DNA from 3 places in the Duganella sp. Root198D2 genome. Region 2 is predicted to be linked to each of the others. Evidence: predicted binding sites of a transcription regulator. Region 2 holds the regulator's gene; each other region holds the start of a gene.
The links. The regulator sigma-54, encoded in region 2, starts transcription at its own class of promoters, with help from an activator protein. The targets are predictions, from matches to a motif close to TGGCANGNAANCTGCTTT.

Region 1: pepA (flocculation-associated PEP-CTERM protein PepA) is a predicted target of sigma-54. The motif match lies at 2,772-2,789, and genes of this name have one in related genera.
Region 3: ASE26_RS27805 (PEP-CTERM sorting domain-containing protein) is a predicted target of sigma-54. The motif match lies at 3,435-3,452, and genes of this name have one in related genera.

The regions. Positions count from the first base shown of each region.
Region 1 is NZ_LMIC01000015.1:60,489-66,296, reverse strand. Features, by position in the region: gene groL (chaperonin GroEL) at 1-1,299, opposite strand, end outside; gene groES (co-chaperone GroES) at 1,343-1,633, opposite strand; gene pepA (flocculation-associated PEP-CTERM protein PepA) at 1,879-2,691, opposite strand; gene ASE26_RS15765 (ThiF family adenylyltransferase) at 3,017-3,910, opposite strand; gene ASE26_RS15760 (N-acetyltransferase) at 3,914-4,654, opposite strand; gene ASE26_RS15755 (cell wall metabolism sensor histidine kinase WalK) at 4,854-5,808, opposite strand, start outside.
Region 2 is NZ_LMIC01000049.1:92,485-98,292, forward strand. Features, by position in the region: gene lptA (lipopolysaccharide transport periplasmic protein LptA) at 1-556, shown strand, start outside; gene lptB (LPS export ABC transporter ATP-binding protein) at 559-1,314, shown strand; gene ASE26_RS25890 (RNA polymerase factor sigma-54) at 1,323-2,822, shown strand; gene hpf (ribosome hibernation-promoting factor, HPF/YfiA family) at 2,895-3,254, shown strand; gene ASE26_RS25900 (enoyl-CoA hydratase/isomerase family protein) at 3,330-4,415, shown strand; gene ASE26_RS25905 (Lrp/AsnC family transcriptional regulator) at 4,412-4,873, shown strand; gene ASE26_RS30970 (hypothetical protein) at 4,972-5,214, shown strand; gene ASE26_RS25910 (hypothetical protein) at 5,313-5,808, opposite strand, start outside.
Region 3 is NZ_LMIC01000050.1:194,945-200,752, forward strand. Features, by position in the region: gene ASE26_RS27785 (hypothetical protein) at 48-551, opposite strand; gene trmB (tRNA (guanosine(46)-N7)-methyltransferase TrmB) at 678-1,358, shown strand; gene ASE26_RS27795 (DMT family transporter) at 1,360-2,256, opposite strand; gene ASE26_RS27800 (hypothetical protein) at 2,275-2,751, opposite strand; gene ASE26_RS27805 (PEP-CTERM sorting domain-containing protein) at 2,812-3,381, opposite strand; gene ASE26_RS27810 (helix-turn-helix domain-containing protein) at 3,694-4,578, shown strand; gene ASE26_RS27815 (hypothetical protein) at 4,610-4,957, shown strand; gene ASE26_RS27820 (PEP-CTERM sorting domain-containing protein) at 4,954-5,760, shown strand.

The DNA of each region.
Region 1 (5,808 bases), on a different contig from region 2:
GGCGTTGTCGCCTTTCACGTTCAGGTTGGCGCGGGCACGCAGCAGGGCTACGCCGCCGCCTGGAACAATGCCTTCTTCCACAGCTGCGCGGGTTGCGTGCAGTGCGTCTTCAACGCGTGCCTTCTTCTCTTTCATTTCGACTTCGGTGGCTGCGCCAACCTTGATCACGGCAACACCGCCGGCCAGCTTGGCCACGCGCTCTTGCAGTTTTTCGCGGTCGTAGTCGGAGGTCGCGCCTTCGATCTGGGTGCGGATCTGTGCCACGCGGCCTTCGATCGCGGAGGCTTCGCCTGCGCCGTCGATGACGATGGTGTTTTCCTTGCCCACTTCGATACGCTTGGCTTGGCCCAGTTCTGCCAGGGTGGCTTTTTCCAGGGTCAGGCCGACTTCTTCAGCAACAACCTGGCCGCCGGTCAGGATGGCGATGTCTTCCAGCATTGCCTTGCGACGGTCGCCGAAGCCAGGAGCTTTCACTGCGCAGGTCTTCAGGATGCCGCGGATGTTGTTGACCACCAGGGTCGCCAGTGCTTCGCCTTCGATGTCTTCAGCGATGATCAGCAGTGGACGGCCGGCTTTCGCTACTTGCTCCAGTACCGGCAGCAGGTCGCGGATGTTGGCGATCTTCTTGTCGCATAGCAGAACGAATGGGTTCTCCAGTACGGCAACTTGCTTCTCTTGGTTATTGATGAAGTATGGGGACAGGTAGCCGCGGTCGAACTGCATGCCTTCCACGATGTCCAGCTCGTCGTGCAGGGACTTGCCGTCTTCCACGGTGATGACGCCTTCCTTGCCCACTTTTTCCATCGCTTCAGCGATACGGTCGCCGATCGAGGTTTCGGAGTTGGCGGAGATCGCGCCAACCTGGGCGATTTCCTTGGAGGTGGTGGTTGGCTTGGACATGGACTTCAGCTGTTCGACGGTGGCAGCAACTGCCTTGTCGATGCCGCGCTTCAGGTCCATTGGGTTCATGCCGGCGGCAACGTATTTCATGCCTTCGCGCACGATGGCCTGGGCCAGCACGGTTGCGGTGGTGGTACCGTCACCGGCGTTGTCGGAGGTCTTGGAAGCAACTTCCTTGACCATCTGCGCGCCCATGTTCATCAGCTTGTCTTTCAGTTCGATCTCTTTAGCGACCGACACGCCGTCCTTGGTGACGGTCGGGGCGCCGAAGGAGCGCTCCAGCACCACGTTGCGGCCTTTAGGGCCCAGGGTGACTTTAACTGCGTTGGCGAGGATGTTCACGCCTTCGACCATCTTGGCACGGGCGGAATCGCCGAAAATGACTTCTTTAGCTGCCATGTTTGTTTTCTCCTGAATTCTGTCTATCTAGGGGGGGCTGTGATTACTTCTGTACCACGGCCATGATGTCTTCTTCGCGCATTACCAGCAGTTCCTGGCCGTCAACTTTAACGGCTTGGCCGGCGTATTTGCCGAACAGAACGCGGTCGCCCACTTTCACTTCCAGAGCACGCACGGTGCCGTTGTCAGCAACTTTGCCGTTGCCAACTGCCAGCACTTCACCCTGGTCTGGTTTCTCAGCAGCTGCATCAGGGATGATCAGGCCGGACGCGGTCTTGGTTTCCTGGTCCAGGCGTTTGACGATGACGCGGTCATGCAAAGGGCGAAGGTTCATACAAAACTCCTTTTACTCGGTTTATTGACAGTTGTTAGCACTCTCGGCTAACGAGTGCCAACAATTATAGGGACGACACTTTCCCTTTTCAAGGGAATTTCTTTGCGTTTGATCAAGCGTTGAATTGATGGCAATCATGCCAAGGAGGCAATGTCGTGGCGCGCGAGGGGCGGAGAGGGGGCAAAAGCGGGGGCTGGAAATGAAAATGGGACCGTTGCCGGTCCCATTTTCGTCATGCGTGGAGATTAACGCTGTTTGCGGCGATACACGCCAGCCATGCCGAGCAGGCCGATGCCGAGCAGGCCCAGCACGCCCGGTTCAGGGACGGGGGCGACGAAATCGAGGATGCCGCCTTCCTGGGTGATGGCAATGTCGAGGGCGTTGGTGCAGTCGACGGTATCGCAATCGACGCCTTGCGTGGTGTTGTTGAACGCCGCAAACGATGCGCTGTAGAACGGATCCGGGTCAAAGAAGTAGTCCTTGCCTTCCGCGGTCAGGAACCAGCTCATGGTGACGTTCTGGAACACGCCGCCGAGGTTGTCGATGCCGCCCACGCCGTTGTAGGCGAAGTCGGACCAGGCCAGCTGGGTTTGTGCGCCGGCGAAGTTCACCGAAGGATCGGTGCCGACCACCGCCTGGTTATAGGTATTGTCGTTGCCGACATCGGCCCACAGCTGCAGCGACAGGGCGGTCGGGGTGCAGGATACGCCCGGGCCAAGAATCCCGCTGCAAGTGAAGTCCTGGTGGAAGGTGGCGTACAAGCCGTAGTCGAAGTTGACGCGGGTATCGGCGGTCGAGACATTGTTCGAATTCAGGGAAAAGCCGCTGAAGACGATGTAGCCGTTGGACACGTAGTTGTTGCCCACGCCCGTATAGGCGACGCGCGCAGACGAAACGCCGTTGAGGGCGTCGGCCGTGAAGATATTGCCAGCAGGTGCCAGTCCGGTTGGGTTCACCTGGAAAGAAGGTGCAGCGGCTGCGCTGCCGGTCGCCAGCGCGCCAAACGCAAGCAGCATGCTGGCGGCGAGGCCGCGAACGCTAGGTGTGAGAATCTTCATTACATTTCTCCGTTGAGAGGATAGAGCACCAGTTTTGGGATGACTGAGCATTAAATTTGATCAGGCCATGATCCTTATCCAAAGCAATCCGTATGCCACATTTAAAATACCGCCAAAAAACAAACGCTTAGTATTAACTTTCAAACCATGTTGTTTGCGTTGCTCGGCCCGTTCTGTAAAATATTCCGACATGTAGCTTCTCAAAATTAAGTAGCAAATTCAACGACTTGGGTGATATATTTGGTGAGCATTCGCATGGTTTGATATTTTGTGTGACTTTTTATGTCGCGGGCAGCGTGAGTATTAATTTAAAATTAATCCATATTTATTTTGATTGCTCAGCCAGCATTGCCGAGAATTTGCGCTTGGCTAATTGGATCGCCAGCCAGTTCAAGGGGTGGCGATTGCCGCCCGGGCGCCAGGTATGGACGAACTTGTCGCGATAGGCGTCGTACTGGAAGCCATGCGGTGCGGCCAGCAGCTTGCCGCGCTTGAGCATCATCTTGATGGCCTGGGTGGCCGCCACGCCTGAGCACAGCTGGCAGGCCATCGAGGTCGAGGCGCCGCGCCGTTCCGCCAGGTTGATACCGCCGGGTACCAGGTAGCTGCGGTGCAGGGCGGTCGGCGCCAGTCCGACCAGGAAGCGGATTGCCATATCGAGCTCCGGCAAGTCGCCCCAGCCGAAGTATTCTTCGAAGCTCATCCCGCCGGGCACGAAGTTCAGGCCGGCCACGCTCATGCCCAGCGGCGCCGCACAGGTGGCCGGCACGCCCAGCGCCTCGCACATGGCATAGGTCTGCTTGCGCGCCTCGAAGGCGAAAAAGTCCAGCCCGTCGACGTACACGTCGGCACCTTGCAGGAAGTCGCGCAGGTTGCCCTGGTTGACCCCTTGCGGGAAGGTGCGGATCTTCACTTCGGGGTTGATGTCGCGCGCCATGCGTGCCATCACGTCAACCTTGGGCTGGCCCAGCGTCGACATGAAGGCGCCGGCCTGGCGGTTGAAGTTGGGGATGTCGAAGGTATCGAAGTCGGCCAGGTGGAAAGCGCCCACGCCCATGCGCGCCAGCGTCAGCAGGTGCACGCCGCCCACGCCGCCGGCGCCGGCAATCGCCACGCATTTGTTGCGCAGCGCTTCCTGCTCTGCCCCGGTAACCCAGCCGATATTGCGCGAGAACGCTTGCGCATAGTCGAAGCGGCGTTCGGTGTTGGATTCAGCCATGGCTTATTCCTGTTCCCGCAGCCGATGGATGATTCCCGCTTCTTCATGCTGCGAGAAGAACAGCGGATAGAAAGAACGTTCGTCGGAATCGGGCTGCCCGCCGAAGCGGCGGATCTGCTCCTTCATGTACGACAGTTCGATGTGCATCAGCACCCCGCGCACGTTGACGCGCGGATTGACCACCTCTTCGCCGAGCTGGCGGAAGCCAAGCATGCGCTGGTAGAACTGGCGATGGCGCGGCGTGACTTCGATGAACAGGACGTCGAAGCGGTGGATATCGTAGGCATACATGACGGCCAGGTGGATCAGTGCCGCCAGGTAGCTCTTCGATTTTGGCCCCATGTCGAAGGCCAGTTTGATGAATTCGCAGACGCGTTTGCCGCGCGCCCGGAAGGCGTCGATTTCGGCGCCGAACAGCTGGTCGGCCAGGATGCCGGACGGGCTGTCCAGCCCGAGGGTCAGCGTGCCGACTGCTTCGTCGCGGCTGTGCGCCATGAGCGTGACGCGGTTCGGGTCGTCGGTGAGTGCATGGGTGCCTTCCAGGCCACGCCAGGCGTACATCTTGTGAATCAGCATGCTCGCCTGGCTACGCCCTTCGGGCGTGTCGACTAATCTGATTCCGAAGGTGTTCTCCCCGGTGACGATGTCCTGCATCTCCGCCAGCAAGCGGTCATCGCGAAAAGGGTCGTCGGCGCGTGTGGCATCGAGCGCAGTGTCGACCCGTTCGACCTGCTTGTACTGCATAGTCCCTCCCAGCATAACTTGTCAGAATTTGTGGTCTTTTCGTAAATAAATAATGACAAGTTCAGCTTGCTATCGCAACGGCAGCTCATGCAAGCGTGCGCAGGGCAGGTGCGCGCCGGCGCCCGCTCTATGAACGAGAGGTGTTTAGCGTTTCCGGACGGTTATATTTCTTGGGAGCTTGATATGCCTGAATTGCTAGTCAGTTGTCGCTTGCGCCTGCCGGCAGGGACAGGCTGAAGGTGAGCTGGGCTGGCGTGCAGTCGGACAGGCGCAGTTCGCCGCCATGGGCGCGGGCGATTTCGCGCGCCAGCGCCAGGCCCAGTCCCACGCCCGCCACGCGGCGGTCATAGGCATGGCCGGCGCGGTAGAAGCGGTCGAACAGCCGGTCGCGCTGTTCGAAGGCGATGCCGGCCGAAGCGTTGGCCACGTCGATTTGCCAGCCGGTGCCGGTGCGGCGGGCGGCGATGGCGATCCAGCCCTCCGGCACGCCGTACTTGACCGCGTTGCTGACCAGGTTTTGCAGCACCTGCCGCAGCAGGTCGGCATCGCCCCGCGCATCCATGCGCGCCGGCAGGTCGAGCCGCAACGGGCGCTCGGGCGCCATCATGTCCAGGTCGTCGGCCAGCTCGCGCAGGATCGGCACCAGGTCGAGCGCCTGCAGCGGGATCTGCAGCTGGCCGGCATCGGCGCGCGACAGCATCAGCAGCTTGCGCACGACGTTGTCGAGGCGGCGCACTTCATCCAGCATGTCGGCCAGCGACTGTTCCAGTTCCGGGTAGGCGCCGGCCCGCTCGAAGGCGCGTTCCAGTTCGCCCTGCAGGATCGAGACCGGCGTGCGCAGCTCGTGCGCGGCATCGCCGGAAAAGCGGGCCGACTGCAGGAAGCTGCGCTCCAGCCGGTCCAGCATGTCATTGAAGACGGTGACCAGGCGTTCGAATTCCTGCACCTCTTCATCGGCCGCCACGCGCTGCCGCAAATCGCTGGCGCGGATGCGCTCCATCACGCCGCTCAAGTGCTCGATCGGGCGCATGGCGCGGCCGGCCAGGTACCAGGCCACGCCGCCGACCGCCAGGCAAAGCAGGATCACGGCGCCGCCAAAGCGCCAGATGGTGGCCTTCAGCTGGGCCTCGGACAAGGTGGTGTTCACGCCGAGT
Region 2 (5,808 bases):
GCTGGGAGTCGCGGCTCCGGCGCTGGCCGAGAAAGCCGACTCTTACAAGCCGACCAATATCAGCTATGGCTCGATGGATATCGACGACGTCAAGCAGGTCACCATCCTGCTGGGCGGCGTCAAGCTGACGCGCGGCACGCTGACCATGACGGCGGAGCGCGCCTACGTCAAGCAGACGCCGGAAGGCTACCAGCAGGTGACCCTGTTCGGCGACGGCAAGAAAGCCACCTTCCGCCAGAAGCGCGACGGTGCCGGCGACCAGTGGGTGGAAGGCGATGCCGACCGTATCGAATACGAAGAACAGGTTGAGCTGGTGAAGATGTTCAACAAGGCCACCATCCGCCGCCTGGAAGGCGGCAAGCAGAACGATGAAGTGCAGGGCGAGTTCATCTCCTACGACAGCCGCAAGGAGTTCTTCAGCGTGCGCAATACCGCGAGCGGCGAGAGCAAGCCGGGCGGCGGCCGCGGCACCATGGTGATCCAGCCGACCCGCACCGAACCGCCGGCAACGCCGCCAGCGGCTCAGCCAACCACCCCGCCAGCGGAGAAGAAGTAAGCATGCAAGCAAATACCTGCGCCAGCACGCTGGTCGTGCGCGGCCTCCAGAAAACCTATGGCAAGCGCCAGGTGGTGCACGACGTTTCGCTGCAAGTCGATTGCGGCGAAGTGGTGGGGCTGCTCGGCCCTAATGGCGCCGGCAAGACCACGTCGTTCTACATGATCGTGGGCCTGGTGGCCTCCGATGCCGGCACCATCGATATCGGCGGCACCGACGTATCGAGCCTGCCGATCCACAAACGCGCCACGCTGGGCCTGTCCTACCTGCCGCAGGAAGCTTCGGTTTTCCGCAAGATGACGGTGGAGGAAAATATCCGTGCCGTACTGGAAATCCAGAAGGTCGACGGCAAGCCGCTGCCCAAGGCCGAGATCAACCAGCGCCTGGAAGCGCTGCTGGCTGACTTGCAGATCGAGAAGCTGCGCGAAAACCCGGCCTTGTCCCTGTCCGGTGGCGAGCGCCGCCGCGTGGAAATTGCCCGCGCCCTGGCGACCAACCCGCGCTTCGTGCTGCTGGACGAGCCGTTTGCCGGCGTCGACCCGATCGCCGTGATCGAAATCCAACGTATTGTGCGTTTCCTGAAGGAGCGCAATATCGGCGTCCTGATCACAGACCATAATGTGCGGGAGACCCTCGGCATTTGCGACCGCGCCTACATCATCAACCAAGGCGCCGTGCTGGCTTCGGGCCGCCCGGACGACATCATTGCCAACGAATCCGTACGCCGTGTCTACCTCGGCGAACACTTCCGCATGTAAGCGAGGCCATGAAACAAACACTGCAACTGCGAACCTCGCAACACCTGGCGCTGACGCCGCAGCTGCAACAATCCATCCGCCTGCTGCAGCTGTCCACGCTGGAGCTGCACCAGGAGTTGGAACAGCTGCTTGGCGACAATCCCATGCTGGAGCGCCTCGACGATCCGCTCGACCACTCGGTACGCCTGCTGGCCGATGGCGCCATCAGCCAGGGCAACGGCAATGGCACCGAAGCGCCCGCCGCGCCCGCCCCTGAAGGCGGGCAAGGCGAGGGCGGCGACGCCCCGGCTGCCGCTGCCGACGGCGAAGGTTATGAAGGCGGCGACAGCGAAAATGCCGGCAACGGCAGCGACGACGGCGACTGGAGCTCCAGCTCCGGCAGCAAATCCGCCGACGACGAAGACAGCCGCCCGCAGCTGGAAGCTTCCGGCTGCACCCTGCGTGAACACCTGCTGGAGCAGATGCGCGTCACCGTGCAGGAGCCGCGCGACCGCGCGCTGATGGAACTGATCATCGACGCGCTGGACGACAACGGCTACCTGGAAGAAGCGCTGGAAGAAATCCACGAGCGCCTGCCGCCCGAACTGGAAATCGAGCTGGACGACCTGCGCTGCAGCCTGGTGCTGCTGCAAAGTTTCGACCCCGCCGGCGTCGCGGCACGCAATGCCTCCGAATGCCTGGCGCTGCAGATCAAGCGCATGCCCGGCGTGCCGCTGGTGACGCGCCGCATGGCGCTGACCATCGTCGAGAAGCACCTGACCTGGTTCGCCCAGCGCGAGTTCACCAAGCTGAAGAAAGCCCTCGACTGCGACGACGAAGACTTGCGTGAAGCACAGTGCGTGATCCGCCAGTGCAACCCGCATCCGGGTGCCGAATTCGCGTCTGGCGAGTCCGACTACGTGGTGCCGGACGTGATCGTGAAGAAGGGCCGCAGCGGCTGGCTGGTCACACTGAATAACGACGTGGTGCCGCGCCTGCGCGTGAACGCGCTGTACGCCAACCTGCTCAAGCAAGGCAAGAGCGAATCGCAGATGAATGGCCAGCTGCAGGAAGCCAAGTGGCTGATCAAGAATATGCGCCAGCGTTTCGACACGATCCTGCGCGTTGCGGAAGCGATAGTAGAAAGACAAAAGAACTTTTTCAGTCATGGCGCAGTGGCCATGAGACCCCTTGTGTTGCGTGAAATTGCTGATACACTGGGACTACACGAGAGCACTATTTCTCGCGTAACAACTCAAAAATATATGCTCACCCCACATGGCATGTTTGAGTTGAAATATTTCTTTGGTAGCCACGTCGCGACCGAAGCTGGGGGTGAAGCTTCTTCGACAGCGATACGGGCACTGATCGTGCAATTGACAGGAGCAGAAGACCCGAAAAATCCTTTATCCGACAGTAAGATTGCGGACATGCTGGGAGAACAAGGCATGGTGATTGCGCGACGGACTGTTGCCAAATATCGAGAAGCGTTGAAAATCCCTCCGGTAAGCCTCCGCAAATCTTTGTAGTGCAGTGCATGGGTTCCTCTGTGCGTTTCGGCGTGCACGAACTCGAGAGCGACATCATCTTTAGGAGTGTGTATGAATCTCACCATCAGTGGACATCATGTCGAAGTGACCCCAGCCATCCGCGAGTACGTGCAGAACAAGCTGGAACGCGTCAAGCGCCATTTCGATCAAGTAATTGATATTGCTGTCATCCTGACTGTAGATAACCTCACCGAGAAAGAGAAGCGCCAGAAAGCGGAAATCAACCTGCGCATGTCTGGCAAAACCGTGTACGTCGAAAGCCTGTCGCAAGACCTCTACGCCGCCATCGACACCCTGATTGATAAACTGGATCGCCAGGTCATGAAATACAAAGACCGCGTGCAGAACCACAATCATGCGGCCATCAAGCATTTCCCGGATACGTACGAAGCACCACCCACCGCCGTGTAAAGGAGCGGCCGTGTAGCACACCAAAGGGCGCAATTGGCGCCCTTTTTTGCGGCCAGTGTGCGTTAAAATATTTGCATGAGCGAACACGTCCACACCCATCTCTCCAACGGTACCGGCTTTATCACGCTGGACCGCCCGAAGGCCCTCAATTCACTCTCCCTCGACATGGTGCGCGCGATGACGCAGGCGCTGCTTGCGTGGCGCGACGATGCGTCCGTGGCGGCAGTCGTGTTGCGCAGCAGCAGCGAGCGCGCGCTGTGCGCGGGCGGCGACATCCGCTTCTTCCACGACGTCGGCCGCGCCAACACGCAAGGCGACAGCGCACTGCTGGAAGACTTCTTCACCGAAGAATATGCGCTAAACCATTTAATCCATTTCTATCCCAAGCCATATGTGGCGCTGATGGACGGTGTGGTGATGGGCGGCGGCATGGGCATCGCACAGGGCGGGCCTGACTGCGGCGTGCGCATCGTCACCGGCCGCACCAAGATGGCGATGCCGGAAGTGAATATCGGCCTGTTCCCGGATGTAGGCGGCAGCCATTTCCTGTCGCATGCGCCGGGGCAGCTTGGCATGTGGCTGGGCCTCACCGGCCTGACGGTCGGCGCTGCCGATGCGCTGTACCTCGACCTGGCTGATTACTTCGTGCCGGAGACGGAACTGGCCGGTCTGGCCGCGCTGCTCGAATCCACGCCCGGCAAATCGCTGCGCGACGCGATTGCCGTTTATGCCGGCCCGCATAACGCCTTCGCCGGCGACAGCGAGCTGGAAGAGCAGCGCGCTTTGATCGACAAGCATTTCTCGGCAGGCTCGGTGCCGGCCATCATGCAATCGCTGCGCGGCGACAGTACGCCATTCGCGCAGAAATCGCTGAAGGCAATGGAGCTGCGCTCGCCGCTGATGATGAGCGTGACCCACGAACTGCTGAAGCGCGGTGCAGCGCTAGGGGTGCCAGACTGCTTGCGCATGGAACGCAATCTGGTGCGCCGCAACTTCGAGCATGGCGAAATTTTCGAAGGCGTGCGGGCGCTGGTGATCGACAAGGACAACCAGCCGAAGTGGAATCCCGCGACCCTGGCCGAAGTTACGCCCGCAATGGTGGAGCGCTTCTTCGAGCCATGCTGGCCGGCCTGGGCGCACCCCCTGCGGCATCTCGCATGAGGGAGTTGGACCGGATCGACCGCAGCATCCTCAATATCCTGCAAGAGGATGCCAGTACGCCGCTGCGAGAGATCGCCGAGCGCGTGCATTCATCGGTCGCAACCTGCCAGCGCCGCATCGAAAGGCTGCGTAGCGACGGCGTGCTGGTGAAGGCCGTCGCGCTGGTCGACCGCGCATTGGCCGGGCGGCCGCTGACGGTGTTCGTGTCGGTCGAACTGGAGAAGCAGAATACCGACATCCTCAAGCAGTTCGAGCATCGCATGCGCTCCGAGCCCGAGGTGATGTCCTGCTACGAGGTGGCGGGCGAATTCGACTTCCACCTGATCGTCACGGTGGAATCGATGGAGGAATACAGCGCCTTCACGCGCCGCGTCTTCACCTCCCACCACAATGTCATCAACGTGAAGAGCCTGTTCGCCATGAACTGCTCGAAGTTCGAGACCAAGCTGACGCTTTGATTTTTGGGGCAGGGCCGGCTTAAGTCATGGAAGTTCAAATGGGAAACCATCTTGAGTTAATGAGGGATAGGGCGAGCACGTTTCCAGCAGTAGGGGACATGTCGGCAATTCGCACTGCGCGGATTTGGCATTGCAGGTATCGCAGCCTGACGCCGATTTCCGGCATGATCAATGTTGAAGAGCTTGTGATTGGCACTTGGCCGGATTCACCGCATGAAGTACTGAGCAGAATGTCGCGGCTTCGCTATTTATCAAAGTCTGTACCAGGTCTGTCATTTGGACAGCTAGCGCTCTCACTTGAGAAATATCAAGACACGAATTTCGCCAATTTCTTGCATTGAGATTAGTCAAAGATTCGGTGCTGATGTCCAAATGACAGACCTGGCACTGGCTTGTGGCACTGGCTAGCGAAGTTCGAGACCAACCTGCCGCTCTGACGCTAGGCCGGATTGCGTTTGGCTACCTCAAGCGAATAACAAAAATCATTGCAGCCAAATTCAACGGCTTTAAAGAGCTTGTCGAGCGCCGCTTCATATCCCCAGACCAATAGATAGGCAGCGATCAGCGTCAATGCCATTATTGCAAGGGTCCAAAGGCTCGACGCTATTCCCGCCATTGTGGACTGGGAGGGTTCCAGGACCTTTGAAAACGTATAAATGAAGCTTGCCCAAATGAGACCAACAATCCATTTAAGTGCTGTGACGCGATTGCGTGAGCGTTCTTCAATAGGCTTGATTGACTTTTTAAGGAGCTCGACTTCTTTCTCGGACTGGAACCCATTCTTGCCGAGAAAATCGACCACGAAATTAACGGCGTCCGGTGTCACACCGCTATGCGCGTAGAAGCTGGGCAGCGAAAACAAGACCAGCAGTGCTGGGGCTAACATCAGTGTCAGGTTCATGATGTTCGCGGCTTCCGTCTTTGCGAGGCCGATG
Region 3 (5,808 bases), on a different contig from region 2:
CGCAATATGGCATAAGGATGCCAAAAACTCAATTGTGCGTGGGGCGTTTACGACAAGTTAACATCGAGCCACACGGCGTGGGCCAGGCGCTTACCTTCGTACACCTGGCCGCCGCGGATGACGGCGTCGGTCGACGTGAGCTGGCCGCTGATCTCCTGGCGCGCCAGCATGGTGCGGAAAGCTGCAGCGTCTTTCGGCGCCAGGTAGCCAACCATTTCGTTGTTGAGGAAGACGGCGACCGCCTTGTCTTCGTAGGGATTATTGTCGTCCGCCAGCAGCAGCGCCTTGTGGCGGGCCTCGGCAGCGGCTTCGCCATGCTCGCCGGCCAGGGTGCGGATGGTGTCGGAGTAGCGCGATTCACCCAGCACTTCAAGCTGGAAGCGGCCTTCGTCGCTCCAGTGGTGCACCGGTTCGCCCTGCGGCAGCGGGGTGTAGGAGCCGCCCGCCGGCTTGCCCGCCGGCGCCGGCGTGGCTTTCGGGCCGCCCTTCAGCAGGAAGTACAGCGTTACCAGTGCCAGGACGATGATCAGGATATTCAGTGCGAGGGCCATTTGAGGGGCTTCCTAAGGGACAAGACCCGCTATTATCGCAGGCCGGGCGATAAAACCGGAATGGTATAATCGCCCCTTTTCCTTGCACGTTCAGCCATGTCTTCCGAATCCACGCCAAAGGGCAAAATGCTCTATGACCCGACCGAACACCGCATCCGCAGCTTCGTTACGCGTGCTGGCCGCCTGTCCACCGGCCAGGAACGTGGACTGAAGGAGTTCGGCCCGCAATTCCTGATTGAGCACACGAAGGAAGCACTGGATTACGAAAAGGCTTTCGGCCGCAAGGCGCCGGTGATCCTGGAGATCGGCTTCGGCATGGGCGGCACCACCGCCCACATCGCCAAGGTCATGCCGGAGAAGGACTTCATCGGTGTCGAAGTGCATACCCCTGGCGTAGGCAGCCTGCTGAAGATGATCGGCGACGAAGGCATCCCCAACCTGCGCGTGATCCAGCATGACGCCGTGGAGGTCCTGCGCGATATGATCCCGGCCGGTTCGCTGGCGGGCGTGCATATCTACTTCCCGGATCCATGGCATAAGGCGCGCCACAACAAGCGCCGCCTGATCCAGCCCGCGTTTGTAAAGACCCTGTGCGAGCACCTGGCGCCGGGCGGCTACATCCACCTGGCAACCGACTGGGAAGACTATGCGGTGCAGATGCTGGAAGTGCTGGGCGCCGAGCCGGCGCTGCAGAACACGGCTGAAGGCTACGCGCCGCAGCCGGCATACCGCCCGCTGACCAAGTTCGAAAACCGTGGCCTGAAACTGGGCCACGGCGTTTGGGACCTGGTGTTCACCAAGAAGTAAGCTAGGCAGTCGCCGGCGCCTGGGCCTTGGCCCGCGCCGGCATGAAGGCCAGCAAATTCCCGCCGATCACCAGCAGCAGCCCGGCCAGCGCCATGCTGCTCCACTGGTAGCCTTCAAAGAAGGTGGACACCGTCAGCGCCACCACCGGGAACAGTACCGTGCAGTATGCCGCGCGGTCCGGCCCGATCCTCCCCACCAGCAGCAGGTAAGCCGTAAAGGCGATCACCGAGCCCGGCACGGCCAGGTAGAGCAAAGCGCCGACATAGCGCGGGCTTGGGTCGAAGTTGAACGGCATGCCGAGGACCAGTGCGCCTATCGTCAGGATGGTGGCGCCGATCAGCATGGCCCAGGTGTTGGTCAGCCAGGGCTGCATGCCCAGCGCCTGCATGCGGCTGGAGAGCAGGTTGCCGGTCGAGAAGCACAGCGTGCCAAGCAGGGCCAGTCCGAGGCCGGCCAGCATGCCGCTGTCGTTCCAGTGGCCGCGCATGGAAGGCAGGAACAGCATCACGATGCCTGCCAGTCCAAGTACCGCACCGCCCAGTACTTGCGGCCGGATTGGACGCTTCATGAACAGGCGTCCGTTGATCGCATTCCAGATCGGCGCGGTGGAGAACACCACCGCCACCAGCCCGCTCGGCACCCACGTTGTGGCGTAGTAGAAGCACAGGAAATTGCAGCAGAACAGAGCCAGTCCTTGCGCGACCAGGTAGCGCCACGCTGAGCGCGGCGGCAGGATCTGCTGCCTGCGCACGAGCAGGATCAGCATCAGCACCAGCGCCGCGATCCAGAAACGATAAGCGATCGACACCGGCGCAGCGACGACGCCGAGCTGGAATTTGATCGCGATCCAGGTGGTGCCCCAGATGAGCACCGTGGTGAGGTAGAGGGCAATATTCATAGTGCCCCCAGCATGCCGTCAATCGCGCTGGCCTGGTTGTCTGATCTTGCTGCTATCCGCGTCGCGCAGGCGGCTCGCGACCAGATTGCTTTCCTTCCTGCCCTCAATTAAGGCGATCACATGGTATTGGGTGACCCTGCGATTGGCCAGAATGGCGGCCAGGCCGGGCGTTTCGGCGTCCTGCGGCAGGCGAGGGGTGACGGTGAACCAGACGATGTAATGCTTTTTACCCGAATCGGCACCGAACGAGAAGTAATCCTCATCCGCGCTTGGCGTCATGTAAGGCAAGCCAGTCCGCGCGGTCAGGCGCGTGATATTGCCGCTGCCAACCTGAGAGAGCGCAGCCAATTGTGTGCGGTCAATTTGGCCCGATTCCAGTGCCGCGACAAGGCTGTCGAACTGCGGCGCCGACATTGCTGGTACTTGCCGCTGGCTGTCGGTGGCAAAGGCCGACGCCGGGAAAAACAAGACGACGGGCAGGAAAAAACGGAACATGGACGACGCTGGCTCGTAAAAACTGCCAGTGTACCGTGGCGGACACTGGCAATTTGCCGACTACTTCGCCGTGCGGCGGCGTGAAATGCCCAGTGCCGACAGGCCAAGGCCAAGCAGCGCCAGCGAGCCCGGTACCGGCAATTGCTGCACTGGCGTGGTATCGACGTTGATCTCGGAGAAGCCAAAGCCCTGCGTGCCGCCGTCCTGGCCGATATTGAAGACGACCGATATCACGTTACCCATGCCGGCGAGCGCCAGGGTACCGAGTCCGGACAAGATTTGCGTGGCGCCGTTGGAGCCGGTCACAGTGATCGACGATGCGCCATCGACGTAACCGGCGATATTGATGTTGACCAGGTTGAAGCTGGCGCCGAAGAAGTCGATGACCCAGCTCACGTCGTCGGCATTCTGGAAGCCGTTGTGGATGCCGATGTCGCCGATAAACGCCGGATCGAAATGGTCGCCGGCGCGCACTGTACGCAGGCGGAAACCATCTTCAGTGTAGGTGTCGACAACGACCGAGCCGTTGTTGTTGGCGAAGATGCCGCTGGTCAGGTCCAGCTGGATCGGGCCTGCCTGGGCTGTGGCGAAGGCGACTGACAGGGCTGCAAGGCAAGCGAGCTTTTTCATCGATATTTCCTTTCAGAGTAGTAGTCTTGTTGGCAGTATTGCTTCAAAAGCAATAAGCAATTTTTATACCCCATGCCTGCAAGTCACTGATTCTTATGGATAAGGGGTAGCCGGGTTTAAGGTCGCTGTAAATTTTCCCGACAGGGCTTTGTCTGATCTTGCGCATATCGAAGGGGTGCCCGGCAGGGCGGGAGTGCCCGTGCTAGACTTTTCGGCGTGAAGCCTCTGACTGGACAATCTGATGATGCCGTTCCACGCAAGCGCGTGGGGGCGGCGGCGCGCGCGGCATTGGCGGCGGAGCCGGGTGATGCGATGTCGCACGCGGTGTTCCGCACCATGTCCGGCACCGATGCGACGCTGGAGCGTTTTGCCTGGCTCGGCGACGGGTTGGCGGCAGCGGTCTGGCATCGCAGCACGGAGGAGGCGTTCACGGAATACCGCCAGCCAGGCCACCATACCTTGTCCTGCTACCTGGGCGGCGGCTACAGCGTGGAACGCGAAGGCTTGCCGGGGCAGTACGGTGCGCCGCAGCGCCTGTGCTCACTGCCGGACTGGCATGAGTCGGAGTGGGTAGTGCGCGGCCAGCTGCGCATGCTGCACGTCTATTTCATGCCGGAGCATTTCACGCAGCGCGCTGTGGCTGAACTGGACCGCGAGCCGCGCGAACTGACGCTGCAGGATCGCACCTATTTCGAAAACCAGCGCCTGGTGCAGCTGTGCGGCGACCTGCTGCAGCAGCCGTGGGAGGACGCCGACCAACTGCTGCGCGCCAACGAAATCACGCACCAAGCCCTGAGCGAACTGCTGCACGCGCAGTCGATGAGCAGGCCCGGCCTGCGCCTGCGCGGCGGCCTGGCACCGCTGGTGCGGCGCCGGCTGCACGAATACATTGAAGCCCACCTCGACCAGAACATCACCCTGGGCATGTTGGCGCAGCTCGCCTGCATGTCGGAATTCCACCTGGCCCGCATGTTCCGCATCAGCTTCGGCATGCCGCCATCCACCTGGATCGCGGCGTGCCGCATCGAGCGTGCGCGCGGGCTGCTGCGTGCGGGCCGCCTGCCTTTGCAGCAGGTCGCGGAGGCTTGCGGCTATGCCGACCTGAGCCACTTCACCCACCGCTTCAGCGCAGCAGTCGGCGCACCGCCCGGCCGCTATCGCCAGCTCACCAGCGCCGCGGCTAGCATCGCGCTGTAACGCGCAAGACTATCGCGCCGATGCGCACGATTTGAGCTGGCGCGCGGGGCCGCAGGTACTGAATGACCTGGGCCAGGTCGCCGGCATCGGCCAGGATGGCAAGCCTGCCATCTGGTATCCGGATGGTTCCATACTGCACCTGCCTGGCACCGCCAGCGAAGTCACCATCACTGGCTTCAACAACCAGGGAACGGTGGTTGGCAATGCGCTGATCCCGGGCTACAGCCTGCCGCAGCCAGTGGTATGGCGCAATGGTGGCTCAGTAGAGCGCTTGCCCTTCAGTGGCCTCGGTGGCTACACCGAGGGCATCAACAACCGCGGCGACATCATCGGCTATATGGCCGGCGCGTCCAATACCGGGACAGGGGAGCCGATTTGAGCATCACAGGATTCAATAGCCAGGAAACGGTGATCGGGAATGGCATCGTGCCCGGGTTTGCGAAACCGCAAGCGCTCATGTGGCGCAACGGTGGCGCAATGGAGCTGGTTCAAAGCGCCGGCTCGGGCGGCGTCGCTGCCGGCATCAACAACCGTGGCGACATTGTCGGCTATAACCACGAGGCGCACGCTAACGGGACCGGGGCAGTCGGCTTCATCCAGTGGGGGGATGGCAGGGCTGCGCAATTGTTTGACGACTACGGGCCGACCATCATCAATGATGTGGGAATGGTGCTTGGCAGCCGTACCGACGAATTCGGCGTCAGGAGCTGGCGCGACGGCGTCTTCGGCGACGACCGCACGCCTTACGACTTTTACGCCAGTGCGCTGAACAACGAGGGCCGGCGGGCAGGCTACCAGGAAAATGGCTACGCCCACACGTTCCTGGTGCGCGGTACCGAACGGGAACTCCAGCAGCTGTGGCCGCGCTATGCCTTCGATATCAACGACGCCGGCAGCGTGGTGGGCGAGAGTGCCTATGAACGCGCCATGCTGTGGTACCAGGACCGGCCATACGTGCTGGACCACCTGTGGAACGAGGAACAATATGCCGGCTGGTTCCTGGAAAGGGCCTGGGACATCAACGCCAGGGGCCAGGTCCTTGCCGGCGGCGGCAACGAATGGGATCAGGGGGCGACTTTCCTGTTGTCGCCGGTGCCGGAACCGGCGCAGGGCGCGCTGCTGCTGGCCGGGCTGGCGCTGCTGGGCAGCCTGCGCCTCAGGCCAGGTCGGCGATCAGCCTGACGATCGCCGCGATGAGTTGGCGTTAAAAAATCGTTGCGGCTTGGTTTT